Regions from separate parts of the Paenibacillus sp. D9 genome, predicted to be linked through region 4. Evidence: riboswitches for the same ligand, from Rfam matches in the RefSeq annotation. Region 4 holds a riboswitch; each other region holds the start of a gene.
The links. Region 4 has a riboswitch for cyclic di-AMP ahead of VE23_RS08280 (C40 family peptidase). Riboswitches for the same ligand answer to the same signal wherever they lie in the genome.
Positions count from the first base shown of each region.

Region 1: it holds a riboswitch for cyclic di-AMP, as region 4 does, so the genes downstream of both, VE23_RS10445 (TrkH family potassium uptake protein) here and VE23_RS08280 (C40 family peptidase) in region 4, are expected to answer to the same signal.
Region 2: it holds a riboswitch for cyclic di-AMP, as region 4 does, so the genes downstream of both, VE23_RS17735 (C40 family peptidase) here and VE23_RS08280 (C40 family peptidase) in region 4, are expected to answer to the same signal.
Region 3: it holds a riboswitch for cyclic di-AMP, as region 4 does, so the genes downstream of both, VE23_RS16850 (G5 domain-containing protein) here and VE23_RS08280 (C40 family peptidase) in region 4, are expected to answer to the same signal.

Region 1 covers NZ_JZEJ01000001.1:2,281,874-2,288,993, forward strand. Annotated here, with positions in the region: gene VE23_RS10435 (LysR family transcriptional regulator) at 1-188, shown strand, start outside; gene VE23_RS10440 (potassium channel family protein) at 281-958, opposite strand; gene VE23_RS10445 (TrkH family potassium uptake protein) at 980-2,332, opposite strand; cyclic di-AMP (ydaO/yuaA leader) riboswitch at 2,450-2,617, opposite strand; gene VE23_RS10450 (CPBP family intramembrane glutamic endopeptidase) at 2,855-4,495, shown strand; gene VE23_RS10455 (VanZ family protein) at 4,563-5,081, opposite strand; gene uvrC (excinuclease ABC subunit UvrC) at 5,329-7,120, opposite strand, start outside.
Region 2 covers NZ_JZEJ01000001.1:3,942,697-3,949,816, reverse strand. Annotated here, with positions in the region: gene VE23_RS17750 (hypothetical protein) at 1-132, shown strand, start outside; gene VE23_RS17745 (hypothetical protein) at 483-722, shown strand; cyclic di-AMP (ydaO/yuaA leader) riboswitch at 962-1,124, shown strand; gene VE23_RS17735 (C40 family peptidase) at 1,130-1,633, shown strand; gene VE23_RS17730 (M15 family metallopeptidase) at 1,881-2,540, shown strand; gene VE23_RS17725 (alkaline phosphatase) at 2,694-4,754, shown strand; gene VE23_RS27115 (hypothetical protein) at 4,751-5,839, shown strand; gene VE23_RS17715 (ABC transporter ATP-binding protein) at 5,836-6,534, shown strand; gene VE23_RS17710 (ABC transporter permease) at 6,537-7,120, shown strand, end outside.
Region 3 covers NZ_JZEJ01000001.1:3,743,788-3,750,907, forward strand. Annotated here, with positions in the region: gene VE23_RS16820 (initiation-control protein YabA) at 1-352, shown strand, start outside; gene VE23_RS16825 (tRNA1(Val) (adenine(37)-N6)-methyltransferase) at 456-1,223, shown strand; gene rsmI (16S rRNA (cytidine(1402)-2'-O)-methyltransferase) at 1,201-2,073, shown strand; gene VE23_RS16835 (AbrB/MazE/SpoVT family DNA-binding domain-containing protein) at 2,274-2,528, opposite strand; gene VE23_RS16840 (HD domain-containing protein) at 2,796-4,094, shown strand; gene VE23_RS16845 (TatD family hydrolase) at 4,120-4,893, shown strand; cyclic di-AMP (ydaO/yuaA leader) riboswitch at 5,074-5,297, shown strand; gene VE23_RS16850 (G5 domain-containing protein) at 5,716-6,690, shown strand; gene rnmV (ribonuclease M5) at 6,906-7,120, shown strand, end outside.
Region 4 covers NZ_JZEJ01000001.1:1,786,467-1,793,586, forward strand. Annotated here, with positions in the region: gene VE23_RS08270 (quaternary amine ABC transporter ATP-binding protein) at 1-486, opposite strand, end outside; gene VE23_RS08275 (GbsR/MarR family transcriptional regulator) at 728-1,297, shown strand; gene VE23_RS08280 (C40 family peptidase) at 1,431-1,922, opposite strand; cyclic di-AMP (ydaO/yuaA leader) riboswitch at 1,926-2,059, opposite strand; gene VE23_RS08285 (glycosyl hydrolase family 18 protein) at 2,425-3,771, shown strand; gene VE23_RS08290 (CBS domain-containing protein) at 3,851-4,306, opposite strand; gene VE23_RS08295 (MarR family winged helix-turn-helix transcriptional regulator) at 4,483-4,932, shown strand; gene VE23_RS08300 (ArsR/SmtB family transcription factor) at 5,104-5,394, shown strand; gene VE23_RS08305 (DsrE/DsrF/DrsH-like family protein) at 5,394-7,120, shown strand, end outside.

The DNA.
Region 1 (7,120 bases), 500 kb from region 4:
TGGAGCAGACCAAGCGGACCACCTCGCTCATCCATGGCGACCCGGCCCGGCTGGAGCCTGTCGTCAGAGACTGGATCCGCGAGGCGGCCGCGAACTACTTCCGCCGCTCGGCGTCGCCGGCAGCAAGCTTGAAGGCCATGCAGCAGAAAGCCGTTGAAACCAAACAGGCAGGAGTCCGCGTCGACTGACGCGCCTCCTGCCTTTCTTTCTATGCGCTATGCCTGGACTGGAGCTGCCGCCGCTGCGCCGGCAGGCCCGCCCCGTACTTCCACGGCTGGTGTCAGCCGCGGCTCACCGCATTTTCAAACTGCTCGATTCCTTCATTCGTTCCGATGACGACCATGACATCCTTCTCTTCCAGGATGGAATCCGCCTGGGGAGCGATGATGATGCCCTTGGGCTTGTTGATCGCCACGATGCTGCAGCCGTAACGCTGGCGGCTGTCGATCTCGGAAAGCGCCTTGCCGTTGAGGCAGCCCGGAACAGCCAGCTCCGCGACGGCGTATTCGGACGACAGCTCGATATAGTCGAGCAGATTGGGCGACACGAGCTGATGGGCGACCCTGATTCCCATATCCCGCTCCGGATAGATGACCCTGTCGACGCCAAGCTTGTCCAGCACCCGGCCGTGCAGCTCCGATACCGCCTTCACGACGACCTTCCCGACTCCGGAATCCTTGACCAGTATCGCCGCCATGATGCTCGACTGGATGTCTCCCCCGATGGCCACGATGCAGCAGTCGAAGTTGCGGATGCCGATCGCGCGCAGCGCGTCCTCGTCCGTCGCGTCGGCGCATAGCGTATGGGTGAGCAGGGCGCTCATATCGTCCACCAGCTCCTCGCTGCGGTCGATGCCGAGCACCTCATAGCCGAGCTGCATGAGCTCCTTGGCCAGGCTGGAGCCGAATCGGCCCAGTCCGATGACGCAGTACTGCTCTCCTTTTGAACCCTTTCCCATTGTGTCTCTTTATTTCCTTTCCTATCCGATAATAATCTTGCCTTCTGGATTTTTATATAATTCCTTGCCTTGCTTCGGTCTCAGCGCGTAGGCCATCGTCAGCGGCCCAAGCCTGCCGGCGAACATCGTCAGGCTCAGCAGAAGCTTGCTGACATCCTTGAGGCTGGTTGTAATTCCCGTGCTGAGCCCGACGGTGCCGAAGGCCGATACCGTCTCGAACAGAATCCGCAGGAAATCGCGGTCCTCGACGGTGCAGAGCACCATCGTCACGACGAGCACGAGCGCAAGCGACAGCATCGTGATCGTCAGGGCCTTCATGATGCGCTCCTTGGCCAGACGGTAGCGGAACAGGACGATGTCCTCCCTGCCGCGGATCATCGCGCCCATCGCGGCGACGAGCGTCATGAACGTCGTCGTCTTGATGCCGCCGCCCGTCGAGCCCGGCGATGCCCCGATGAACATGAGGATGATCATGAAGAACAGGCTCGCCTGGCGCATCGCGCCGATGTCGAGCGTGTTGGCTCCCGCCGTACGCGTCGTGACGGATTGGAAGAAGGCCGAGAGCACCTTGCCTCCGAAGCCGAGCGGCTCCATCGTTTTGGCGTTGGAATATTCGAAGATGAAGATGACGACAGCTCCGATGACGATCAGGCTGCCCGTGGCCAGCAGAACCACTTTGGAATGGAGGGAGAACCTGCGGTTGTTCCTCCACTCCATCAGATCGGACAGCACGATGAAGCCGAGGCCACCGGTAACGATCAGCGCCATTGTCACGATATTGACGAGCGGATCCGATACATAGCCGGTGAGGCTCCGGTAGTCGCCGAAGATGTCGAAGCCGGCGTTGTTGAACATGGATACGCCGTGGAAGATGCCGAAGTAAACGGCGCGGCCGATCGGCATGTCCGCTGCGAAGCGGACCGCGTACAGCAGCGCTCCCGCCGCTTCGATGACGAGGGAATACAGCAGAACCTTGCGGATCAGCCGGACGATTCCCTCCATGGAGCTCTGGTTCATCGCTTCCTGCAGCAGCAGCCGGTCCTTGAGCGAGATGCGCTTGCGCAGCACGAGGGCGAACAGCGTCGCCATCGTCATGAAGCCGAGCCCTCCGACCTGAATCAGCAGCAGAATGATGATTTGGCCTGCAATCGAGTAATGAGTGCCGGTATCCACGACGACGAGGCCTGTGACGCAGGCCGCCGAGGTGGCGGTGAACAGCGCGTCGATCCATCTCGTGCCCTCTCCGCCGGCCGTGGCGAACGGCTGCATCAGCAGCAGCGAGCCGATGGCGATCATGACGGCGAATCCGGCGACGAGAATGCGCGGAGGCGACAATTTGAAAGCTTGCTTGAATACGGAAGACCATGATTGCATGCCGGCGACTCTCCTTTTGCCTCCATATCCCTGCCGTTCGCGAAGTCCCGGCATCATCGCATGCCGCTTCGAAAGCACAAAAAAAGCACTGGAAACCCAAGTGCCTGTGCGCCCTGCGAGTCCGGTCAAGCAGCCTCCGAGGTTAGCTGTCGGATTCGGGCATGACGGCTGCCCTATCCGCTCCCGACAGGCTGCCGCCTGCGCCGGAACGGAATTCACCCCAAGCTGCTCCAGGCAGCTATATGGTTCCCCCGTATTCTTTTGGAAATTCGGCTGTTCTATATGGTCGGATTTGATTATATAGGATAGAGGACGGGTTACCAATGTCCCAATCCAAGCTTGCTGGGCGATATGGGGCGGAAAAGAGTGCTGGGACAAGCGCAGCAAGGCGCAATCCTGCCCTTGCTCTTTCTTTTGCGCGAAATCTCGATCTCTCCCTGCCTCGGCATGGATAATTTGAAAGCCGCTGTGGTAAGGTTATAAAAGCTCGCCCTGCAGTCAGGCATCGTCAGGAGGACAATCATGAACAGCTCCGAGTTGGAGAAAAGCTATCGAAAGTACTTTTGGACGGGAATCATTGGAGCCGCCATCTTCCTGATTTTGCAAATCATCCCTTCCTTCGCGGGAGGGCTGTCGGGAGAGGAAGCTTCCGGCAAGCCTGTTCCCAAGGCCGACGCTCAGCAGGCAGCGATGGCTTTCGCCCGGCAGCTGACCGGCTCCGAGCCTCTCACCGCCCATACGGTCCACCAATCCGACCGGGACATCACCGGTTACCTCAGCAAAGAAAAGCTCGCCAAAAAATTCGATGAGGGTCCCGGCAAGATCGTTCCGACCGATACGTGGCAGGTGTCCCTCTCCCTGCCCGAAGGGCAGATGTTCGTCGAGGTCGGCATGTCCAGCGGCCGGGTGATCGGCTGGAAGCAGGTGTTCAAGCCCTCTGCCGGCGAATCCTCGGACGTCCTTGCCCCGAGCGCGGAACAGCTCGACCGTCTCGCCGCCAAGCAAGCCGCCGAGCTCGGCTACGGCAAGCTGGAGAGGGTTGGAGAATCGGCGGGCTACAAGACGGTGTATGCCGTGCAGGGAGGACAGATCGGCCAGGCCCGCCTCACCATCGAGGCCGCTCCGCCATCCGCCGCCGCAGCGGAGTCTGGCGGCAAGACCGTCCTGGCGGAATTCACGCCGCGTTATGAAGTGCCCAAGGATTACCTCGCCTACACGGCGGATCAGGACCGGATCGCCTCCAGCCTGTCGCTGCTGGGCAATCTGCTGCCGAGCGGAATCCTGTTCATTCTCGCCGTCATTTATTCCGTCCTCATGAGGAAGTACAGCTCCTTCCGCCGCGGCTGGGCGATCAGCCTCGTGTTCCTCGGCTTCTATGCCGTCAACAACGTGAACATGCTCGACGGCCTCCGTGCCATGTATGGAGCGCGGCCCAACGCCGAGACCGTCGTCCAGGTCCAGCTCGTCATCACGATGGGCCTCACCTTCCTGCTCGCCCTATCCGCCTACTTCTCCCTCGTCGCCGGGGACGGGTTATGGCGCGCGCAGGGCAGGCGGCTGTGGCTGACCTCCCGCGAGTCCCGCTTCGGAGAGACCGCATGGAGCAGCATGAAGCTCGCCTATGTGCTCGGCTTCATCCTTCTCGGCCTGCAGACCGTTATCCTGGTCGGCCTGTCGGCATTTACCGGAGCCTGGTCGACAAGTGACGTGACCCAGTCGCCCTACAACCTCGCCGCTCCGCTGCTGATGCCGCTGCTGGCGTGGTGCGCGGCCATCCAGGAGGAGGCCGTATACCGGCTGTTCGGCATCGGCCTCCTGATGAAATGGCTGAAAAACCCGTTCGCCGCCTGTCTCATCCCTACGATCATCTGGGCGCTCGGGCATGTGACCTATCCGATCTACCCGTCTACGACGAGGCTGATCGAGCTGACGATTCTCGGCCTTCTGTTCGGATACATCTTCCTCCGGTTCGGATTTTTCACGGCGGTATTCGCCCATGCCATCATGGACTCCGTGCTGATGTCGATCTCGCTCTTCCTGATCGGCGGAGCCGGCAATATCGTTGCTGGCGTCGTCTACATCGCCGCGCCTGCCGGCGTGGCCTGGGCGATGAAATGGTACGGCTCGCGGCGGAGCAGCAGCATTCCGCTGGCGCCCGGTTAAGCTCCAGTCATCAGCGCTTCAGAACAAAAGCAGAGAATCTCCGGATTCTCTGCTTTTTGCTTTGGGCTCACACCCGGTTGACGGCGTACAGAACGAGGGACAGGATCAGAACCGGCACGCCGACTCCGGCCGACAAGAGAGACAGGAAGAGCTTGACCCGCTCCTGCTTTCTCAATCCCAGCTTCAGGACGGAATAGATCGTGATTCCGATCAAGCCGCCTGTCGAGTTGAGGATCACATCGTCGATATCCGCCGCCCCTGCGGCCAGAATATACTGACCGGCCTCCACGCCTGCGCTGAGCAGCGCGACCGCTGCAAGCCTGGGCCATATCGATCCGGACTTGCCGATCAGCATGGCATAGATCCCGGCGGGAACAAAGAGCAGGATATTGCCCCATATGTTGACGTCCACCGCATTCCTGCGCATGCCGCCGTCGGCGTTCATGTATTCCTGGATCGTATGGAATGGGATCAGATTGAAGCTTCTCAAGCCGTCCCCCTCCCTCAGGAAGAGCAGCTCCGCCATCAGCAGCACGTACACCGCCGCCATGCTCCATAACAGAATCGGAACGCAGTTTTTGTTCATGAATTCCCTCCATGCTCGCCGAAGCCTTTTGCCAGCTTCACCATGATAGCATGACGTCATCCAGCGGATGAACTGGACCTTTGTCCGGCCTTTTCCGGGACCTCCGTTCGGGACTCTGCCGGCATGTCAGGCGGGGCAGTCAAGAAGAAGCCGTCAAAAAAGCCTGCTCGGCCAGCCTCCGCCGATCGCGGCGCTGCTGCCAAGCAGGCTTCATTCCGTGTCTTGCCGGTCTCGCGGCATGGGAACGCTACTCTTCCTTGAGAGCCGCCACGATCCGCTCCGCCAGAGCGGAGCCGATGCCGAGCGGCTTGAACTCCTCGGCGGTCGCTTCGCGGATCTTCTTGAGGGAGCCGAAATGCTTCAGCAGCTGCTTGCGCCGCTTCTCCCCGATGCCGGGAATGGAATCCAGCGTCGATTGAACCATCGACTTGCCCCGCTGCTCTCGGTGAAACGTGATCGCGAAGCGGTGGACCTCGTCCTGGATGCGCTGCAGCAGATAGAATTCCTGGCTGTCGCGCGGCAGCATGACCGGCTCCGGCGGATCGCCGACCATAAGCTGCGCCGTCTTGTGCTTGGCATCCTTCACGAGTCCGCATACCGGCACCTGAAGGCCGAGCTCGTTCTCGAGGATGTCGACCGCCGCGCTGATCTGCCCCTTGCCGCCGTCCACCACGATAAGATCGGGAAGCTCCAGCCCTTCCTTGAGCACCCTCTCGTACCGCCGGCGGATGACCTCGCGCATCGTCTCGTAATCATCGGGCCCTTGGACGGTCCTGACCTTGTACTTGCGATACTCCTTCTTGTCCGGCTTGCCGTCGATGAAGACGACCATGGCCGATACCGGATTCGTTCCCTGGATATTGGAGTTGTCGAACGCCTCGATGCGCCGGATCGTCGTCAAGCCGATGGAAGCTGCCAAGCCCGAAGCGGCTTTGACGCTGCGTTCCTCATCGCGCTCGATCAGCTTGAATTTCTCGTCGAGCGTCACCTTGGCGTTGCCCTCCGCCATGCCGACGACTTCGCGCTTGCGCCCCCGCTGCGGCATGTGGACCTTGATCTTGAGCCAGCTCTGAAGAGAAGTGCGGATCTCCTCCGCATGGGATCCCGCGGCAGCCTCGCCGCCGTCGTCCGCTGCGACCTCTGCAATCTTCGCAGATGATGCCGCCGCTTCAGATTCTTCCATCTCCACTTCAGACGCAGATGCCGCCGCTGCGGCGGCTTGATTTTCGCGGCCGGCGGACGGCCCGGAGTCTGCCGTTTCTTCCGGCGCACCGGCATGAAGCTCGCCCGGCGGCACCGGCAGGAGAATTTCCTTCGGCAGAGCCGGGTTGTCGCTGTAGTACTGGGTGACGAACGTCATGAAGTCGTCATATGCCTCGCCGTAATAAGGGAAGGTCGTCGTATGGCGCTCGATCAGCTTGCCGCTGCGCATATACAGAATCTGCACGCACATCCACCCCTTGTCGGTGGCATAGCCGAACACGTCGCGGTCGAGCGCGTCGGCGAGCGTGATCTTCTGCTTTTCCATGACGGCATCGATCGCCGTGATCTGATCGCGGTATTCCTTGGCGCGCTCGAACTCCATCGATTCCGCAGCCTCCAGCATTTTGCGCTGCAGCTCCGCCTTGACCTCGTCCTGGCCGCCGTTCAGGAAGCGGGCGATCTCCTGCACCATGGAGTCGTACGTCGCCTGCTCCACCGGGAATTCGCAAGGTGCGAGGCACTGGCCGAGATGGTAGTACAGGCACACTTTGTCGGGCAGCGTGTTGCATTTGCGAAGCGGATACAGGCGGTCCAGCAGTTTCTTGGTCTGCTGCGCCGCATAGGCGTTCGGATACGGACCGAAATATTTGCCCTTGTCCTTCACGATCCGCCGGGTAACCTCCAGCTTCGGATGCTTCTCATTCGTAATCTTGATATAAGGAAAGGACTTGTCATCCTTCAAAAGCACGTTGTAGCGGGGGTGATACTGCTTGATCAGGTTGCACTCCAGAATGAGCGCTTCCATGTTGCTTGCCGTGACGATATATTCAAAATCC
Region 2 (7,120 bases), 2.2 Mb from region 4:
GCAGCGATGGGATGGGCCGGATTGGCCGCCCTCGTCATCCAGCAAGCCTATCATCTGGTCCGCACGCTGCTCGACTTGTGGCTGCTGACATCACAGTACGCTTGCTGGGAGGATTCGCGTCACATTAGTTGACAAAGCGATAATTCCATCGTACAATTGTGAAAATTCTCTGACAATTAGGACTTGTTTTCAAAGAGCGCCTGCCGGTTTAATAACTTCTCAGGCATTCGGGAATCCTATCGTTCCGCTCGATTCACAGATATCGAATCCCGGCGTTCGGCAGACTGACGGGCTCCCGCTCCCCATCCGCTGTCTGCCTCCGGATGTGACGGGCATCGACAGATGCAAGCGATGAAAACAACGAATGGGCATGCTGTAAGCGCAGTTTACCGCACACACAATCGCCGGCTCTCTCGGAGCCGCCCCCATACATCGAACAGCAGAATAGAGAAAATAATCAAACCAGAGAGGAAAATCGAACGATGACCGAACAAATTCAAGCTTATTATGAAGAGCTCCACCAATCCACCGCCGAGCTGCTTTACCGTTTTGAGCATTACGACCTGAACCCCAACGCCGGCAAGGCCCTTGAGGCGATCAGCAGCGAACACGCCCGGCTCAGCCCGGATTCCGGCAGCCTGCAGGAGGAAGCCCTGATGAAGCTGGTCGGAATGAGATCCCGGCTGCTTACCCTGATGGAAGACGTCCTTTATACCGTTTGATCCAGCCGCGGAATCAGGCAAGCCCCGCCTTCTCATGGAGAAGGCGGGGCTTTTTTTGGACTTGCAGGCCACGGCGCAGAAATCGGGACGAGTCGCCAATATCATCTGCTGCGGGGAGAATAGCTCCCCTATAAACAGCGATGTAAACGCTGTCCTCATCCCTTTGAAACATGAGAATTATTAGAAAATGTCGTTTTCGGAAGGAGAAGCGGCGAAAAGCAAGAATATGTCTTCCAGTATCATTCAAAATGCCGAATTCCGTTGAACATGGAAACGGGGGAACCACTTTCCGGGTGAATTGATTTTGGGCGTCGCCAGTCATTCTCACGCATGCCGCAGGAATCATAGGGAACCTTCAACCGAACCCCACAGCTAACCTCGTAGGCTCTGGAAGGAGCAACTCAAGCTTGAAGAAGAAAGCAGCAAGCCTCATCCTCGGAATCTCTCTGCTGTTCACTGCAGGCGTAGGCAGCGCAGCGGCTGATTCCAAAATGGACGGTGTCATCAGCGATCTCGTCGGCACGCCGTACAAGACGGCCGGAACGACGACGAGCGGATTCGACTGCTCCGGATTCACGTCCTATGTATTCAAGCAATTCAAGATCTCCCTGCCGCATTCTTCCGCTTCCCAAGCAGGCTTGGGCAAGAAAGTCGCGAAGGCCGATCTCAAGGCGGGCGACCTCGTGTTCTTCAATACGAGCGGCCGCGGCGTCTCGCATGTCGGAATCTATGTCGGGGACGGCAAGTTCGCCCACTCCTCGTCGAGCAAAGGCGTCATGATCAGCAGCCTGAGCGATTCCTACTATACGAAGCGTTACGTGTCCGCACGCCGGATCATGGACGACACCAAGTACGAAAAATACGCCGACGATCCAGCCGATACGGTTGACGGCAGTCCCGATGTGGACTAGCCTGTCCTGAATCCGGATCCCCCCTTGCGCAAACCGCAGCAGCCGGCCCTTCGGGGCGGCTGCCAGCGGTTTGTTTGCTTTTTGGACTTGTCGGCGCCAAGGCGGCTGCAATTTCCAGCCCATTCCTTTCCTTACCCCCGCTGATCCAGCTGGAAACGAATTCCATGCCGATCCGCCGTTTCCTGAAGCTTTTTTTCCTTTCCGCTCGTATAAGCTTGAACAATGCGAACGAGCAAAGGAGACCTTCATGCAGCAAAGCCCTATGACGGGCGGACAAAAGGGCCGCAGCCCCAAGTCCGCAGGCCGGACTCAGACCCGGCGCAGAAACGGCCTCGGCTGCCTGCTGCTGGCCGCAGGACTTGTACTGGCAGCCGCAGCCCTGTTCAAGCTGGAGAAGCCGCGCCTGTTCGACCGGGTCGTCCCTCCGGGACTATACCGGGAGGTGCCTCCCGTAACGCAGCTGCATCCGGTGCTCGACCGGAAAAAGGACGAGCTTATCTCGCTGGCCGCCGCCAAAGGCATCAAAGTCGTCATCACCGACGGCTTCCGCAGCTCGGCGGAGCAGGATGTCCTGTACAGCAAAGGCCGGGAAGGCGGAGGCTCCATCGTTACCCATGCCCGCGGCGGAGAATCCTACCACAACTACGGTCTGGCGATCGACTTCGCTCTCAAGGACCGCACAGGCGATATTATCTGGGATATGGAATACGACGGAAACAAGAACGGCAAAGCCGACTGGCTGGAGGTCGTAGCGATCGCCAAGAGTCTCGGCTTCACATGGGGCGGCGACTGGCCCCAGTTCCCGGACAATCCCCATCTGCAAATGGATTTCGGCTATTCGATCTGGGAGCTGAAAAACGGCAATCGCCCTCCGGAGGATGGAAACGCGGGCGAGGAGAAGAACTAGCAGCCGAATGGATGCATGCATGAAAACGCCTTGCGGCTTCGCAGGCGTTTTCTTCATTTTACCAATTATTCATAAATCGTTAGCACCTGCTTAATCATTCTCTCTTACGCTGTGGAAGTGCATTCATTTCTAGTAGCGGAGGGGTTTGGGGAGATGAAGAAAGGAAAAGCAGGAAAAATGCTTCTCGGAGCGGCGCTTGCGAGCGCCATGGCAGCAGGAGGAATCGGAATGGCCGAGCTGACTCCGGCTCCTGCGGCGGCAGCCGAAGCGGCCGCGACGGCCAAAGCGGCGCCGTCCATTTACGTGGCTCCAATCCATAATGCCAAGTTCCTGGCGGGCAGCAAATTTGATTTCCGCGTGGAATTGAACGACTGGACCGGAAACGCCTCGGCCGTCAGCATCCAGATCAACGGCAAAAGCGCGGAAGCCTTTTTCGGCAAAAGCTTCGAGAAAACCAGCACCGCCTCAAGCTCCTCCTTCATGATCCGCGGCGTTACGCTGGACAAGCCGGGCTCCTACACCGTTAAGGTGACGGCCGGCTCCTTGTCCCGCACGGTCTCCTATGAAGCGGTGACCACCTCCGCAGCCGGCAAGAAGGCGAAAAACATCATCCTCTTCGTCGGGGACGGCATGTCGCAGCCGAGCATCACCATCGCCCGCGCAATGTCCAAGGGCTTGAGCGAGGGCAAGTACAACGGCCTCATGGAGATGGACAAGCTGGAGCAGCGCGCCGTCGTCACGACCTCCGGCATGGATTCCATCGTCACCGACTCGGCCAACAGCGCCAGCGCCTACAATACCGGCCACAAATCCGCCGTGAACGCCCTCGGCGTCTATCCGGACAATACGGAAAGCTCGCTCGACGATCCGCAGGTCGAAACGCTCGCCGAGATGCTGAAGCGCACGCGCGGCATGTCGGTCGGCATCGTCACGACCTCGGAGATCGAGGACGCGACGCCGGCCGCGGTCGTCTCCCATACCCGCCGCCGCTCGGACAAGCCGGAGATCGCCGACATGCTGCTGAAGCTTCAGCCTGAAGTCGTCATGGGCGGCGGATCGGCCTACTTCCTCCCGAAATCGGTTGCCGGCTCCAAGCGCAAGGACGAGAACGATCTCATCAGCGGCTTCGAGAAAGCCGGCTACAAATTCGTGGAGAGCGCCTCGGGGCTGAAAAGCTCCGGAACGCCTTCCAAGCTGCTCGGCCTGTTCCATACCGGCGACATGAACGTCTACTACGACCGCTCGACCAAAAACACGGCGGCGCTCAAGTCGTTCACCGACCAGCCGAATCTGTGGGACATGACCAAGAAAGCGATCGAGGTGCTCAGCAAGAACGAGAACGGCTTCTTCCTCATGGTCGAAGGAGCCAGCATCGACAAGCAGCTGCATACGATGGACTGGGAGCGCTCCGCCTACGATACGATCGAGATGGACAAAGCCATCGGCGAGGCTCGCCGCTACGCGGACGCCTCGGGCGACACCCTCGTCCTGGCGACGGCCGATCATGCCCACTCCGCCAGCATCGCCGGCACCTATTGGGAAGGCGACGGCAAGACGGGACGCGAAGCCGTACGCACCTATGAGCAGTCCAAGTTCCCGACCTACACCGATTCCGACAAGGACGGCTTCCCGGATACGCCGGATGTCGACCGCAAGCTCGCCGTCGTCTTCGGCGCCACGCCGGATTATTACGAGGACTACAAGTTCAGCTCCGTTCCCCAGGCTCCGGCCGTCCTCTCCGGAGATGCCTATATCGCGAATCCGGGAACGCTGGCCAATCCGGACGCCCCTGACAAGGATAAGTACCTCCATACGGGCACGCTGCCGAAATCCGAAAGCGTCGAGGTCCACTCCGCCGACGACGTGCCGCTGATGGCTCACGGACCGGGCTCCGAATATTTCAAAGGCACGCTGGACAATACCGAGGTGTTCTTCGGCATGGCGCAGGCGCTCGGCCTGAGATTGGACGGCAGCAAGCCGGACAAGCAGACCTGGATCGAGCTGGACGGCTTCCTGAAGTCCGTCGGAGGAAGCACTTCCTATGATGCCGCCAAAAACGTCACCTTTGTAAACGCCGGAGGAAGCAAGCTCGTGCTGTATATGGACAAGGGCATTGCGAAGAAAAACAACAAGCCGGTGCCGCTGAAATTCAAAAGCGAGAACGGCAGGCTGATCGTCACCAGCGATTCGCTGCTGGCTTCCCTCGGCCAATGAGGAGCCGCCCGGCAACACTCTTCCGTCCGGTCCCGCTGCTTGCGGGACTGATGGCGGCCGGGCTGCTGCTGGCCGGCTGTGGAACCAAGGCTCTCCCTTCAGGGGGAGAGCCTTCTTCCGTTTCGGCCGGCATCGGCGAGGCAGCGAAGGCGCCGGCGGGTGCCGACATCGGCGAGGCAAACGGGCCGAACGAAGCGCTGCCTGCTTCGGAGCCGGATGAAGGGTACGGAGATGAAGGAGCGCCGGCAGCGAGCCAAGCGGCTCCGAAAACGGACACGGCGGCCGGGAGTGCGGACCTCAGCAGCACAAGCGGCGAAACCGAGCAGGCGCAGAACAGCGAGGCCGGAAGCGCTGCCGGAGACTCGGTCGATGCAGCGGCAGGAACCGCCGCTGCCGGCGGCAAGGCAGGCCAGGCGCCGGAAGGCGGCCAGTCCGGCAGCGTCAAACCAGCCAGCGGGGCAAATGCCGCTGCGTCCCCCGCGCCGGGGACGGCAAATGCTGCGGCAAATGCTAAGCCGCAGCGGACGGCTTCCCCGCAAGCCGGCAAGCCGTCCGGCGGTACAGCTGCATCTGGCTCCAAGGCTGCCGCGGACGCCTCTCCCGCTCCGCAGGCATCTGCCGGCCCGAGAGCAAGCCTGCCCGGGAGCTCGGCGTCGCCTTTGCCGAGTCCGGCAAGCTCCGCTCCGCCGACCGTCCGCTCCAGCCTGGACGGACCCGAGACGATCCGTTTCTCCGAACTGTACGGCAAGGAAACGGTGCGGGGACTCACCTTCTCCGACAAGCTCAAGGAGCTCGACGGGCAAAAGGTGGAGATGATCGGCTACATGGCTCCGCCGCTGACGGCGACCGTCCGCTTCTTCGTCCTTACCCGCATCCCGCTGGCGATCTGTCCCTTCTGCTCCTCCGACGCGGACTGGCCGTCCGATATCGTCGTCGTCAATCTGCCGAAAGGCTCGGAGATGACGCCGACCGAGCATCAGGTCAAGATTACCGGGACGCTGAGCGTCGGCTCCATGACCGACGAGGAGACCGGATTCGTCAGCCTGATCCGCATCAATGCCGACAAGACGGAGGTGCTGAAATGACGCTGATTTCCATGGAGCAAGTGGTCAAGCGGTTCCGCATCCAAGGCGGCATCATGATGCCGGTGCTGGATGTCCCGTTCTTCGAGCTGCGTCAAGGCGAGCGCAAGGCTCTGGTCGGACCGAGCGGCTCCGGCAAAAGCACGCTGCTCCACCTGATCGCAGGCATATCGCGGCCGACGGAAGGCTCCATCACCTTCATGGGCAAGCGCATGGACTTGCTTCGCGAGGCGGAGCTCGACCGCATGCGAGCCGCACATATCGGCTATGTGCATCAGAGCTTCCAGCTGGTCCCCGGCTTCACGGCGCTGGAGAACGTGCTCGCCGCCGCCAGCTTCGGCCGGGTGCTCGACAAGCGCGCCCGGCGCGGCAGGGCCGCCGAGCTGCTGGAGCAGGCCGGGCTCGGACACCGCCTCCACCACCGGCCCGCCCAGCTGAGCCAGGGCGAGCAGCAGCGCGTCGCCATCGCGCGGGCGCTCGTGAACGGCCCCGAGCTGCTGCTGGCCGACGAACCGACAGCCAGCCTGGACGTCTCGACGGCGGCGCAGGTCATGGAGCTGCTCCTTGCCGCCGCTTCCGATACGGGCGCCGCGCTCCTGCTCTGTACCCATGACCCCGAGCAGGCGGCACGCATGGACAGCTCCGTATCCATGCGGGAGCTGTCCCGCGGGCCGCTCTCGCCGGCGAAAGGAGCCTAGCCATGTCCCTGCTGAGCATGGCTATCCGCAATCTGATGGCCCGCAAAGTCCAAACCGCCCTGACGGCCGCCGTCGTCCTTGTCGGAATCGCCGTCACGCTGGCGGTTCTGATCCTCTCCGGGGGCGTGCGCGGCGGCATCGAGCGGGCAAGCGAGCCGTTCGGCCTCCTCATCGGCTCCAAGGGAAGCGCCAACCAGCTCGTGTTCAATACCATATTTCTGATGGACCGCCCGCTGGACAACCTCAGCCATGCCTACTATGAGAAGCTGGCCGGAGATGACGAAGTGCAGACCGCCGTTCCGTTCGCTCTCGGAGACCAGTACCGGGGATTCCGGATCGTCGGGACAAGCGCCGGCTTCTTCGACCTCAAGGGCCGCCCCGCCGATCCGCCTTACTTCAGCCTTCGCGACGGGCGGTTGTTCAGCGGTCCCTTCCAGGCCGTGATCGGAGCGGAGGTCGCCTCCCGCGAAGGGCTCAAGGTCGGGGACCGCTTCGTCTCCGAGCATGGAGTCGCCGCCTCCGCCGAGCCGGAGGAGCATGGAGAGCATCCCTATGAGGTGGTCGGCATTCTGAAGCCGGTAGCGGC
Region 3 (7,120 bases), 2.0 Mb from region 4:
GGGCGGCTTTCACAAAGAATTGGGCGAGCTCAAACAAATCGTCAAGCAGCTGGTGGAGGCGAACAAACAGCTCTCGATCGAGAATCGTCAGCTGCGCAAGGTGTTGAGGAAGGAAACCAATCCTCACACGGAGAAAGCGATGCAGCCGGTGCATTCCGGTTCATCGGCTCCTGTCCGGCAGCTGGCTTCCGATTCGGGGGCTTTGACCGAGGAACTGCCGCAGGCGGTTGGAGAAGGACACGACAATCTGGCAAGGCTTTATTATGAAGGCTTCCATATTTGCAACGTGTACTATGGTCATCTCCGCACCGAAGGAGACTGCCTGTTCTGCCTGTCGTTCCTGAATAAATAATGCAGACCAAGGGACCCGTAAAACGGGTCCTCTTTGTCGTCGTACAGGTTTTGGGCTGCTCCCAGGGGGAGAGGCCGGAAAGGGGAAAGGAAGCATTTTGGATATGGAATTGCAGCCAAGCGAAAGGCTGGACGATCTGCTGACACATGAGCTTCGCATCATCCAGAGCCGGGAAGTGTTCAGCTTCTCCATGGACGCGGTGCTTCTCGCGCATTTTGCCGGAGTTCCGCCCTCGGGACGAATCGTGGATCTCTGCACCGGCAACGGGGTCATCCCGCTGCTGCTGACGACGAGGACTCGCGCTTCGATCGATGCCGTGGAAATTCAGCCTCGCCTCGCCGATATGGCTCGCCGCAGCGTGGAAATCAACGGAATGGGATCGCGGATTCGAATCGTAGAAGGAGACCTGCGCGAGAAATCAAGAGAGCTCGGCTGGGGAAGCTATGATGCGGTGACCGTCAATCCGCCGTATATGCCTCCCCTGACGGGAGACCGGAACGGCAATGAGCATTATGCGGTCGCGCGTCATGAAGTGCACGGCACTTTGGAGGAAATTGTCGAGAATTGCGCGAGGCTGGTCCGTACCGGCGGCAAAGTGTCGATGGTTCATCGGCCAGGGCGTCTCGTGGAGATCTTGGCGTCGATGACCCGCTGGAAGCTGGAGCCGAAGCGGCTTCGATTCGTACACCCCCATGCCGGCTCCGAAGCGAATATGGTGCTGATCGAAGCTGTTCGCGATGCGAAGCCTTCGCTGAGGCTGCTGCCCCCGCTGATCGTCTATGCGGACAAGGAGCGATACAGTCAGGAAATCATGGACATTTACTATGGACATAAAGGAGGCTCTGCGGATGAACAGGCAAAAGAGCTTTGAGGAGCACAGCTGCGGCACGCTTTATCTGGTCGCAACGCCGATCGGCAACCTGGAGGATATCACGATGCGGGCCATCCGCATCCTGAAGGAAGTTTCCCTGATTGCTGCGGAGGATACGAGGCAGACCCGCAAGCTGCTCAGCCGCTTCGAGATCGACGGCCGCCTCGTCAGCTATCATGAGCATAACAAAGCAGCCAGCGGCCCTGAGCTGATACGGCTTCTGGAGGAAGGGAGCAGCATCGCGCTCGTGAGCGACGCCGGGATGCCCGCCATATCCGATCCGGGAGCCGATCTGGTCAAGGATGCCGTGGAACGAGGCATTCCCGTCGTGCCTGTGCCGGGAGCCAATGCCGCGCTCGCCGCGCTCATCATCTCGGGGCTGCCCACCGAACGCTTCCTGTTTGCCGGCTTTCCTCCCCGGGACAAGAAATCGCTGGAGAACTGGCTGCTCGGGCTGAAGCGGCTGGACAGCACGCTGCTGTTTTATGAATCCCCCCATCGGGTGGCGAAAACGCTGCCTGCAATTCGGGCCGTGCTCGGCGATCGAAAAATGGCGATGATTCGCGAGTTGACCAAAAAGCATGAAGAAGCCGTTCGGGGCACGGTCTCGGAATGCGAGCAATGGCTGGAGGAGAACGAGCCTCTCGGGGAATACTGCCTTGTTGTCGAGGGAGCGGATGGGGATGAAGCGGCGGAGCAGGGCCCGTCCTGGTGGGAAGGACTCAGCCTGGAAGAGCATGCCTCCAAATACGAAGAGCAGGGGGAGCCGAGAAAGGAAGCCATTCGGAAAACAGCCGCGGACCGGGGACTGCAGAAACGGGATGTCTACAACGAGCTCATGCGCAAATAAGCCGGCTTGTCGGCCGGCCTCGTGACTATTTCGCAGAAGGCGAACTTTTATGTGCTGGAGGCTGAAAGCGCATGAGATCGGCCCGGAATAAAAAAAGGACCTTCCCGGGCTGTCGCCAGCTCAGGAAGGCAAGGTAGGAGTATAAAAAGGTTAGAAATACCTTGGTTAAAGTTGCTAAAGTTAAGTATAACTGATTATGCTTATTTTGTCACAGGGGTAGGCATTTCGGAAAGGCAGGAATTGCAGACGATTTTGCCTTTGAAGTAAGCGACGTTCTCTGCGTTGCCGCAGAAGATGCATGCCGGCTCATATTTCTTGAGCATGATGCGTTCTCCGTCTACATAAATTTCCAGGGCATCTTTTTCGCCGATTCCAAGCGTACGGCGCAGCTCGATTGGAATAACAACGCGGCCAAGCTCGTCAACTTTCCGAACAATACCGGTGGATTTCATCATAATGGGCGACCAGCCTCTCTTGATTTATTTCGTCAACGTTCGACATAAAACTACTTTTTATGATTTTAATAATACCAACCATTCCCAAATCAGTCAACCATCAAAAAGTCTAGTTTTAGCACATAAATTCAAGGTTTTAGAACAGGAAAGGGATTAAATCTCTAGTTATCTTACTACAAGACTAGAAAAATTGGAAATCTTATTACGACACTATTCGACAAACAGCATGCTTATTTTGTCGAAAGTTTGAACGAAAGGTGGATGAGGATGACAAAGCTGGAAGAGGAAAAGGTGTTCAAGGATCCGGTCCACAAGTATATTTACGTTCAGGATCAGCTGATATGGGACCTGATCGATACGCCGGAGTTTCAGAGGCTGAGAAGAATCCGCCAGCTTGGCACCACGTTTCTCACCTTCCATGGCGCGGAGCACAGCCGATTCAGCCATTCGCTCGGCGTCTATGAGCTGACGCGGCGCATCATCTCGCAGTTCGAACGCAGCGAATACCCGGACTGGCCCAGGGAGGAGAAGCTTCTCAGCCTCTGCGCGGCTTTGCTGCATGATCTCGGGCATGGGCCGTTCTCCCATTCCATTGAAGAAATCATGGAATTCGATCATGAGGAATGGAGCTGCTCTATTATAGAAGGAGATACGGAAGTGAACCGGCTCCTGCGTTCCGTCGAGCCTGGATTTCCGGGCAAAGTAGCTTCCGTTATCCGAAAAACCTACGAGAAGCCGATCGTCATTAATTTGGTGTCGAGCCAAATGGATGCGGACCGCATGGATTACCTGCTCCGGGATGCCTACTTTACGGGGGTCAATTACGGAACGTTCGATCTGGACCGGATTCTCCGCGTGCTGCGCCCCCATCAGGGCAGGATCGTCGTAAAGGACAGCGGCATGCATGCGGTCGAGGATTATCTGATGAGCCGTTATCAGATGTATTGGCAGGTGTACTTTCATCCGGTTACACGCAGCTCGGAGATTGTGCTGAGGAAAATTCTTCTGAGGGCCCAGGAATTATGCCGTTCGGGCTACGCCTTCTCCTGGATTCCCGAGCCGATCAAGCGGCTGTTCAATCAGGAGCTGGATGTGGCATCCTATTTGAAGCTGGACGAATCGCTCGTCCAAACGGCTTTTGCCGCCTGGACCGAAGAGGAGGATAAACGGCTGGCATCCTTATGCACCCGATTCCTTAATCGCAAATTGTACAAGTATATAACCTTCGACCGCGAACATGAATCAGACGCCCAGCTGTTCTGCGAAAGGCTGGCGGCCGCCGGAATGAACCGCGATTACGAGCTGGAAATTGATTTTCCTTATGATCTTCCCTATCATGTGTATCGTTCGGGAATGGACAAGCAGGAGGAAGGAAACCGGGGCAAGCCTCCGATTCTGCTTCTTGACAGCTCCATGCAGCTGACGGAAATATCCGCTCAGTCCGATGTGGTGAGGTCGATAACGGGCATGCACCGCGGCCAATACCGGCTTTTCTACGATGCCGAAGCAGCTTCGCTGCTCAGCTATCGCATGGAACCGGATATTCGGGAAAGACTTGGCCTGTAGGCCGCCATTCGAAAGGAGTCGAAACATGGCAGGATTGATTGACACGCATACGCATCTGGACTCCCCCAAATTCGACAATGACCGCGAGGAAGCGATCCAGCGCGCCCGCGACGCGGGGGTTGAGCTGATGTTCAATGTCGGATTCAACCGCGAGACGATACCGACGACGCTGGAACTTGCCGAAAAATATCCGTTCATCTACGCCATTGTCGGGTGGCATCCGACGGACAGCGCCGATGTGGGAGAAGGGGACCTCGAGCGGGTGGAGGCGCTGATGGCGCATCCGAAAGTCGTCGCCATCGGGGAAATCGGACTGGACTATTATTGGGATACCGCTCCCAAGGATGTCCAGCAGCAGGTATTCCGAGAGCAGATCCGCATCGCGAAGCGTACCGGCAAGCCGATCGTCATTCATAACCGCGATGCCCATGAGGATGTCGTCCGCATCCTTCGGGAAGAGAAGGCGGCTGAGGTCGGAGGCATCATGCACTGCTTCTCCGGCAGCTGGGAAACGGCCAAGCAGTGTCTGGACATGAACTTCTATATTTCGTTCGGCGGGCCGGTGACATTCAAGAATGCCAGGGTGCCGAAAGAGGTTCTTGCGCAGGTTCCTCTGGACCGTCTGCTCATCGAAACGGATTCCCCTTATCTGGCTCCTCATCCACATCGAGGGAAGCGGAACGAGTCCGCATTCGTGGCCTTGGTTGCCGAGACAGCGGCGGAAATAAAAGGCAAAAATGTGAATGAGATCGTTTCCATCACATCTGCAAATGCAAGAAAATGTTTCCAGCTTTCTTAAAATCGGGCGAAAAAGCTTGTAAAAAGGTGCCTGGTTGAGAAAAATTATATTTCTGCTCCGTCAAACCGCCCAAAACGGCCGGATTTTCCTCTAATTTGGCTGAAAGAGTCTTTTATCTCTTCTTTACAATCGGTTGACCGAAACTGTATGATTCAACTCAGAGCTTTGAGTGATGCAGTTTTTAATCATTCGCTTAATCTCCCCACAAGGGAGAGCGGGGGAACCAAGCAGCGATTCCTTGCAGTCCCGGATGACAGGATATTCCGGAGCGGACTGGATGGACGAACTGACCTTTTCCAGGGGTGAATTTTGCCAAAAGGCCTTGAGCAGGCCGAGTAGGCGAATAGGGCAGCTCTCTTGTCCGAACCCGTCAGCTAACCTCGTAAGCGCATATAAGAGAGATCAACCTCGTGCTCCACTTTCCATGTGTTCAGCGTGACCAACCCGGGAAGCCACGATACAGATCCTCTGTCGACGGCTTCTTTTTGTTTGAATATTGCGTAAACCGTCGACATAGGGTTAACCGTGGAGGTGAAGCAAGAGGTTGATAGGCGTGCTGCTCGGCACGTACAAAACCTAATAGTCGCGTCTTAAATAGTCATGCGTAACACGAGGCGGCGGGGCTATGTAAGGAGGACCGAAGAAGTGGGCGCAATTCCCTTAAAGGACACCCATGTACAACGATCATCCAGCAAGTCTTTCCAATGGCGATGGAAGCATGAAAACCTGCGTTTGATCCTACTGAGCTTAATTATCTCAATCGCGATGACTTTCATGTTTTTGGTGTTGTTGCACGGAACGTCTGAGAAGAACGTCTCCGTAGTGTTGAACGGACAGGAAACGATCCTGAGCACGAAGCAGGATGTCCTGCAGCACCTACTGGATGAACAAGCTATAACTGTCGGACCGCACGACCAGATTTCCGTTCCGCTGAGCGCGGCGCTCAAGGATGGAGACCGGATCATTGTTGATCAGGCTGTGCCGGTGACGATTATGGCTGACGGAAAGACTACGACGGTGTACACGACCGAAAAAACCGTGAAGGCCGCGATCGGAGAGTCCAATATTCCGATTCGCGAGCAAGACAAAATTCTCCCTGACACCTCCTCGCAGCTGAAACCGAACATGACGATTCGGGTGCTGCGAATCGACAAGCATACGACCACGACAAAGCACGACATTCCTTTCACCGTCATCCGCAAAGAGGATGCTACCTTGGAAAAGGGGCAGCTGAAAATGGTGAAGGCCGGCCAGAACGGCCAATTGGTCAAAACCTTCGAAAAGGTATACCAGGATGGCAAGATGGTATCCATGACGCTGCTCGCCAAATCGATGGAACAGCCCGCCGTCAACAAGATCGTTGCGGTCGGCACCAAGGAAAAGCCGAAGCCTAAAGCTGTCGCTCTCAGCGCAGCGTCTTCGGCATCGCAATCCGTCACCAAATCAGGCCTCTCGCTCAAAGCCAAGAAAGTGCTGAACAACGTCACCCTGACGGCTTATACCGCCGGTTTTGCCTCTACGGGCAAATCCAAAGGCGACGCCGGCTACGGCATCACCGCTTCCGGAGCAAAAGTATCGGAAGGCCGCACCATTGCAGTCGACCCGGATGTCATCCCGATGGGATGGTGGGTATATATAGAAGGAATCGGCTTCCGTCGTGCAGAAGATACGGGGAGCGCGATCAACGGCAAGAAGATCGACGTGTTCTACGAGAGTGAATCTTACGTGAAGCAGTTCGGCAAGAAGCGCGGATACACCGTATACGTGCTGGGACCAACCAAGCCGAAGCTGAGCTGATTCAAGCGATACGGGTCCGCCTTTTCGAGGCGGTCCCGTTTTGGACGTTTATCGGGTATGAGGAGAGTAGAGAGGGCTTTTTTGGCTTATGCTAGGACCACTGCCGTCCTTTTGGGCCGCAGTCCGGATTCGGGCCTGGCCGGCATTCAGAGGCTCGAGCCTCTTTTTCTTTTTATACCCCCTTACACGCGTATTGAATTAAAGGAGACAAGGCCTTGATCAAAGAAATTATCGTCGTGGAGGGCAAGGACGACACGGCAGCGATTCGGCGCGCCGTGGAAGCCGACACGATCGAAACGAACGGCTCGGCGATCGGCGAGGAAGTGCTGCGCCGCATCGAGCTCGCCATGCAGCGGCGGGGGGTCATCATCTTCACCGACCCCGACCATGCCGGAGAGAGAATACGCAAAATCGTCTCGCAGCGGGTGCC
Region 4 (7,120 bases):
CTCGGGATAACTGTCCGCCCTTTCTTCCAGTCCGACGAGCCGCAAGGCTTCCCTTGCTTTCGGTTCTCTTTCCTTTTTGGGCACCTTCTGGACCTCAAGCCCGTATTCCACGTTCTCAAGCAGCGTCCGATGCGGGAACAGCGCGAATTTCTGGAAGACCATGCTGATCTTTTTCTGGCGCACCTTCCTCAGCTGCTCCGCATTCAGGCGGGTAATATCCTGTCCCGCGATGCGGATGGCGCCTCCTGTCGGCTCGATAAGCCTATTCAGCAGACGCACGAGAGTCGATTTCCCGCTGCCGGACAATCCCATGATGACAAAGATTTCTCCCGGCTCGACGGCAAACTGAACCCGGTTGACCCCAACCGTATGCCTCGTTTCTTTAAAGATCCTGTCCTTGCTCCACCCTTCCTTCAGAAGCGGCAGAATTCGTTTTGGATCCTCGCCGAATATTTTCGTCACATCCGTGACTTCAATGATCGACAAGCGCTTCACCTCCTCATGGCCTCGCTTGCGGCCAACGCTCACTCGAACTAGTCTATCGAACAATTTATGACACCGTCAACCGTTTTATCCGTATAATAAGTACGTACGGTTTTTTCTGTATATAGTTTATATGCCAAATGCTCCCGTATCCTCTCATATACTCGTTCATTAAGCGCTTTACATTGCCGGGATTGTTTCTTACAATTACTTTGTCAGCCGAGAAGGCGATGAAGGAGCGGACATGATGACCAATGATTTCGCCGGCTTGGAGGCCGCGCAGGAGCAGGCAATCCAGAAGGCGCGCAAGCGCGTGATCGAGTCCATCGGCAAGAACATGGACCTGTACGGCATTACGCAATCTACAGGACTGCTGTATGGGCTGATGTTTTTCCAGGACAAGCCGATGAATCTCGACGAGATGGGCCAAGCGATGGAAATGAGCAAAACGAGCATGAGCACCGGCATCCGCACGCTGGTTGATTTGAATATGGTGAACAAGGTATGGGAAAAGGGTTCGCGGAAGGACTTGTATGAAGTCGAGCGGGACTGGCACCAGACGTTCGCCGATTTTTTTGTCCTGAAGTGGAGAAAGGCCGTGGAGCTCAACCTGATGGCGCTTCGCCGCTCCAAGGCGGAGCTGGACAAGCTGGCCGAGAGCGGCGGCTCGGAAGCCCTGCACGCCCTGATCGGCGGCGATCTGGAGAAGATCCGCCAGGCGATCGACTATTATTTGTGGCTGGACCGGGTCATCGATCTCATGGAATCCGGCGAGATCTTCAAGCATGTGCCGAAGGAAGAGCCTTCAAGCTGAAACCCAAAAAGAAGCCTTCCCCGGCGGGAAGGCTTCTTTTTGGTTGTGCTGCTGAACTGCAGCCGACTGGACAAAAAAAGAGAGACAGGCGGCTCATGCCGCCTGTCTCTCTTCATCCTTCTGGAGCCGTCCGTCATTCCCCGGCGTCGTCGGCCGTTTCTTCCTCTTCGCTCACCATCTTGCTGTAATCCTCGCCCGTTGCGACGCGGCGCGCCGTAACGTAGCGCTTGGCATAGTAGGCATCGTCCAGATCCGTATACCGGACGCCCTTGCTCGAGGAGTGGGCGAACTTGCCGTCTCCGACATAGATGCCGGCATGCGAGATGCCGCGGCCGCTGGTGTTGAAGAAGACGAGATCCCCCGGACGAAGATCATCCTTGTCCACCTTCGTGCCGGCCTTGGCCTGGGACTGGGAGGAGCGTGGCAGCTTCACGTCGAACTGGCCGAAAATATAGCGGACGAATCCCGAGCAGTCGAATCCTGCCGTAGTCGTGCCCCCATACTTGTAGGGAGTGCCGAGAACCTTGCCGATGGATGACTTCAATTCGGTGCTCGCGAATACGCTGGATGATGCGAACACGGCAATAAGAATGAAAGCGGTAATGGACATGATGACTTTCTTCACTGATGGTTCTCCCTCCGGTGCCTACGAAGTTAGCTGATGGGTTCGGTAGAAGGTTCCCTAGAATTCTCTCTTGCAGAATTCATTCACCCCGAGTGGTTCCCCCGTTTTTCTTAGCGAAAATTCGGCATTTATTTGTTTCAAGCCTGTTTGCTATTGGTTAATATTCGTAGTTTTTTGTCGAACTCCTCCCTTTGGATTATTAGAAGTCTTTCATAATTCGACTCTTCCCGATCCGGAGGGCCATTCGACCTTGTTTTTATCGAGATAGAGATGTAATCCGACCCTATCCCGCCATGTAAATTCCTCTCTCCTTATCCTCTTAAGGTACTCTATTCCTATTCGCTAGAAATTTCTCCCTGTTTTCATCCAATTTTCCCCTTTTATCGATAAACACTTTCATTGATAATGAAAGTGCTTTCAATAGATTCGAAAAAAGGAGGCCGGATATCCCCTCTCATTCTTGCTTCGCCCCTATCATCCTATCCTTCAGGAGGTATCGTTCATGTTCAAATCGAACCGCCGCATCGCCGCTTCCGCGCTGAGAGTCTTGATGCTTGCCGTGCTGCTCGCCTTTTCGCTCCTTCCGCAAGGCGCCGCCGTCCAGAAAGCCAGCGCTGCGGATGCATGCAGCGGAGTCGCTGCCTGGAGCTCGTCATCCGTCTATACCGTCGGGCAGAAGGCGGTCTACTCCGGCACGCTCTATGAAGCCAAATGGTGGACGCAAGGCGAGCGTCCGGATCTCGCCGGAGAATGGGGAGCCTGGAAAGCGCTCTCCGTCTGCTCGGCATCCCCTACGCCGACTCCGACGGTAACCCCTGCTCCTTCGGCTACGCCTAAGCCTAGCGCCACTCCGACACCGACGCCGGCGCCGACCAAAACGCCGACGCCGACGGCCACTCCTGTCCCTGCCGGAAAAATCATCGGCGCGTATGTAGCCGACTGGCATTTCCCCGTCATCAGCACCGTGCCGGCCGAAAAGCTGACGCATGTGTTCTACGCCTTCGCCGACGCGACCTCTACCGGTGTCAGCGGAGGGGATACCGGCAAGCTGGCGCAGCTCGTCTCGCTGAAATCCAAAAATCCGAATCTCAAGGTTCTCGTCTCCGTCGGAGGCTGGGGCCGCTCCGCGAGCTTCCCGGCAGCAGCGGCTACGGAAGCTAGCCGCACGGCGTTCGCAAACAGCGCCGTATCCTATATCCGGGCCAATAAGCTGGACGGCATCGATATCGATTGGGAATATCCGGGCTCAGGCGACCGCGCGAACTATACTTTGTTCATCCAGAAGCTCCGTTCGGTTCTGGATTCGGCCAGCTCCGCCGATGGGCGCTCCGCCAACAAATACCAGCTTACAGCCGCCGTCGGCGCTTCCGATTACGGTCTCGGCAACATCGATATCGCCGCGGTCATCCCTTCCTTCGATTTCCTCAACGTCATGACATACGACCTGCAGAACGGCGCGAATACCCATCATACCGCTCTCTACAACTCCCCGATGGCCAGCTACAGCGTCGATTCCGCCATCAAGCTGCTGAAGGGCAAGGGCGCTCCGGCAGCGAAGCTCGTCGCCGGAGGCGCCTTCTACTCCCATGGCTCCGGCGATTACACCTATGATGAGCTCAAGGCGAGCTATATCAACAAGAACGGCTGGACCCGCCAGTGGGATTCCACCGCAAGAGCCCCGTACTTGACGAATTCCAGCGGCGGCTTCCTCAGCTACGACGATGCGGAATCGCTGACGGGAAAAGTAAATTACGTGAAATCCGGCGGTCTCGGCGGCATCATGTTCTGGGAGTACGGCCAGAACATGAACGGAGAGCTGCTGGAGGCCATCTATCAAGCGATGAAATGATCGGCGGAATGCAGAACGAAAAAGAGCCCATGATGCCTGGCCGGCATCATGGGCTCTTTTTCGGCTTGAAAGCGGCTCGTTAAAGAAGAGATTGAAACGATTGCCGGATGACGTCGCCGCGGCTGATGATGCCCGCAAGGACGCCGCCCCGGTGGACCGGCAGCTTTTTGATCTGCTTCTTGCCAAGGATGGCGGCGATCTGCTCGATGTCGTCCTCCACGGAAGCGGTAACCACTTTTTTCTTGGCGATCGCCATGACGTTCAAAGGAAGGAGCCGCTTCAGCCTCTCCTCATATTCATCGTTGTCGCCATTCACGACGGCCGTGAAATAAAAGGCATCGACAATGATGTCTTCATGCTTGCCGATATATCGCATGATGTCGCCGTCGCTGACATATCCGACGATCTCGTTGCGCTCGTTGACGACAGGCAGGCCGCTGATGCGGTATGCAAGAAATCTCTCGATGACATCCCTCACCGTATCGGTTTCCTTGACTTTATAAACCTTGGAGATCATAAAATCCTTGGCTTTCATCCTCATAACCCCTCGATACCGATTTGCGGATGCCTCAAACAAGTTGTATGATGAAAGTATATACTTGTATTATACAACTACTGGACATCCTGTCAATGGTTATCCCTGCCGCCGACTGCTCATCCAGCTGTTGGATGCGCTGCCCCACCCATGCCGAATGATAATGAGGAATTGCCATGAACGAACTTCCTTTCGAGCATATCGAGCTCGAGCTCTCCATCCTCGCCAGGCTTGTCGCCTCCGCCACGACCTACAAGGAGGAAGGAATGCTGGATCGCTCCGCTTATTTGCTCCTTCAGCAAATTTCATCGAGGAGGTCGGCCGGCGTCAAGGCGCTCGCAGATGATTTTCGTCTGGATATTTCCACCGTAAGCCGCCAATCCGCCGCCCTGGAGCAGAAGGGCTTGGTGTGCCGGATTCCCAATCCCCAGGACGGCCGTTCCTATTCCCTGGAGCTGACGGAGACCGGCGCGCTCGCACTGGAGGCGAACCGGAAGGTAAGAGCCGGTTATATCGCCGAGCTGCTGACGGAATGGTCCGATGAGGAGCGGGAACAATTCGGCGCGCTCCTGGAGAAGTTCAACCGGGCCGTCCTGCACGAGACTCAAGCAGCGAAACGACCTTGATCCTCCACGGGATCAAGGCTGCTTTCATTTCCGGGGGGGTTAATGCCTGCCTGCAGAATAAAAATGGACACATTTCCGGCATGAATATCCTCTTCTTTCCTCTTGCCTTTTGTATCGCTATATTCTAATATTGCGATATTAAGACGGGATGGGAGAATCAGCATGATGGACATGAACACGAACGTAAAAGCTTACGAGCAGGCGGCCGAGCTGCTCAAGGCGCTCGCCCACCCGATCCGCCTCTGCATCGTCAGAGGACTGATCGGCAAGGGCTCCTGCAATGTGTCGTATATGCAGGAATGCCTCGGGCTGCCGCAATCGACCGTTTCCCAGCATCTGCAGAAGCTTCGCGCCGCCGGCATCGTCGTGACGAGCCGCAGCGGCCTCGAGGTCCATTATTCGGTGCCGAATGCCAAAGTCCAGGCGCTTGTCCATATGATTACCGGGGAGGAAGAAGCTTGATGGCTAGAAAAATACTGATTGTCGGCGGAGTCGCAGGAGGCGCTTCGGCAGCCGCGCGGCTGCGCAGGCTCGACGAGGACGCCCACATCGTCATGTTTGAACGGGATGCCTACATTTCATTCGCCAACTGCGGCCTCCCTTATTATATCGGGAATTCCATCAAGGACCGCTCCAAGCTGCTCGTCCAGACGCCGGAAGCGATGACCCGGCGCTTCGGGCTCGATATCCGCACCGAGAGCGAAGTGATCGGCCTCAATGCGGACGCCAAGACCGTCACCGTAAGATCGGCTTCGAACGGGCTCTATGAGGAAAGCTACGACGCTCTGATTCTGTCGCCCGGCGCGAAGCCTCTGAAGCCGGATATTCCCGGCATCGGCAATCCGAAGGTGCACACCCTGCGCAATATTCCCGACATGGACCGCATCAAGGAACAGGTCGGCCGGGACGGCGTACGCGCGGCCCTTGTAGTCGGAGGAGGATACATCGGCGTGGAGATGGCGGAGAATCTGCGCGAGCTCGGCCTCGATGTCACGCTCATCCAGTCGGGAAGCCAGATTCTAGCTCCGTTCGATCCGGAGATGGCTTCCGCACTGGCCAAGGAAATGGAGCAGAACGGCGTCAAGCTGATCATGAACGATTCGGTTCGAGCTTTTGCGGATGCCGGAGAGCGGATCGAAGCCAGCCTTGCAGGCGGATGGAAGGTTGCCGCCGACATCGTCATTTGGGCCGCGGGCGTCGTTCCCGACACGAATTTCCTGAAGGACAGCGGTCTTGAGCTTGGAGAACGGGGCCATATCCGGGTGAACGAACGCCTCGAAACAAATCTGCAGGATGTGTTCGCGGTTGGAGATGCGGTCGAGGTCGTGGATTACGTCAGCGGACGGTCAGCCGCCATCCCGCTGGCCGGCCCTGCCAACAAGCAGGGAAGGATCGCCGCCGACAATGCCTGCGGACTCCGCAGCTCCTACAAGGGCACGCAAGGCACCTCGATCATCAAAGTGTTCGGCCTGACCGGGGCAGCTACCGGACTGAACGAGAAGATGCTGAAGCGGTTCGGCATTCCCTACCGGGTCACCGTCGTCCATCCGAGCTCCCATGCCGGCTATTATCCGGGCGCCTCGCCCATGACGCTCAAGCTTATCTTCAATGATGAAGGCCGCGTGCTGGGAGCCCAGGCCGTGGGAGCCGACGGCGTCGACAAGCGGATCGACTCCATCGCCGCTGTCATCCGGCTTCGCGGAAGCGTCGCGGATCTGACCGAGCTGGAGCTCGCCTACGCGCCCCCCTTCTCCTCCGCCAAGGATCCCGTCAACATGGCCGGATATACAGCCGAAAACATCCTGACCGGCAAAACGAATGTGTTCACGGCCGATGAGCTCGGTTCCCGCAGCGCCAGCGGAACGATGCTGATCGATGTCCGCACGGTATTGGAGCATGAAAACGGCCATATTCCGGGCTCGCTCCATATCCCTGTGGACGAGCTGCGCGAGCGCCTTGGTGAACTGGACCCGGCAAAGGAAATCTGGGTGTACTGCCAGGTTGGGCTGCGCGGTTATACCGCTTCGCGCATCCTGCTCCAGAAAGGCTTCTCCGTACGCAACCTGACAGGAGGGTATAAAAGCTACCAAATGGCACAATATAAACCGAATCCGCCCCGGCAGCCGCTCGTCATGATCCCGCCTGCCGGAGCCGAATCCGCTGCCGCTGCCGAAGCGGCTGCCGAACA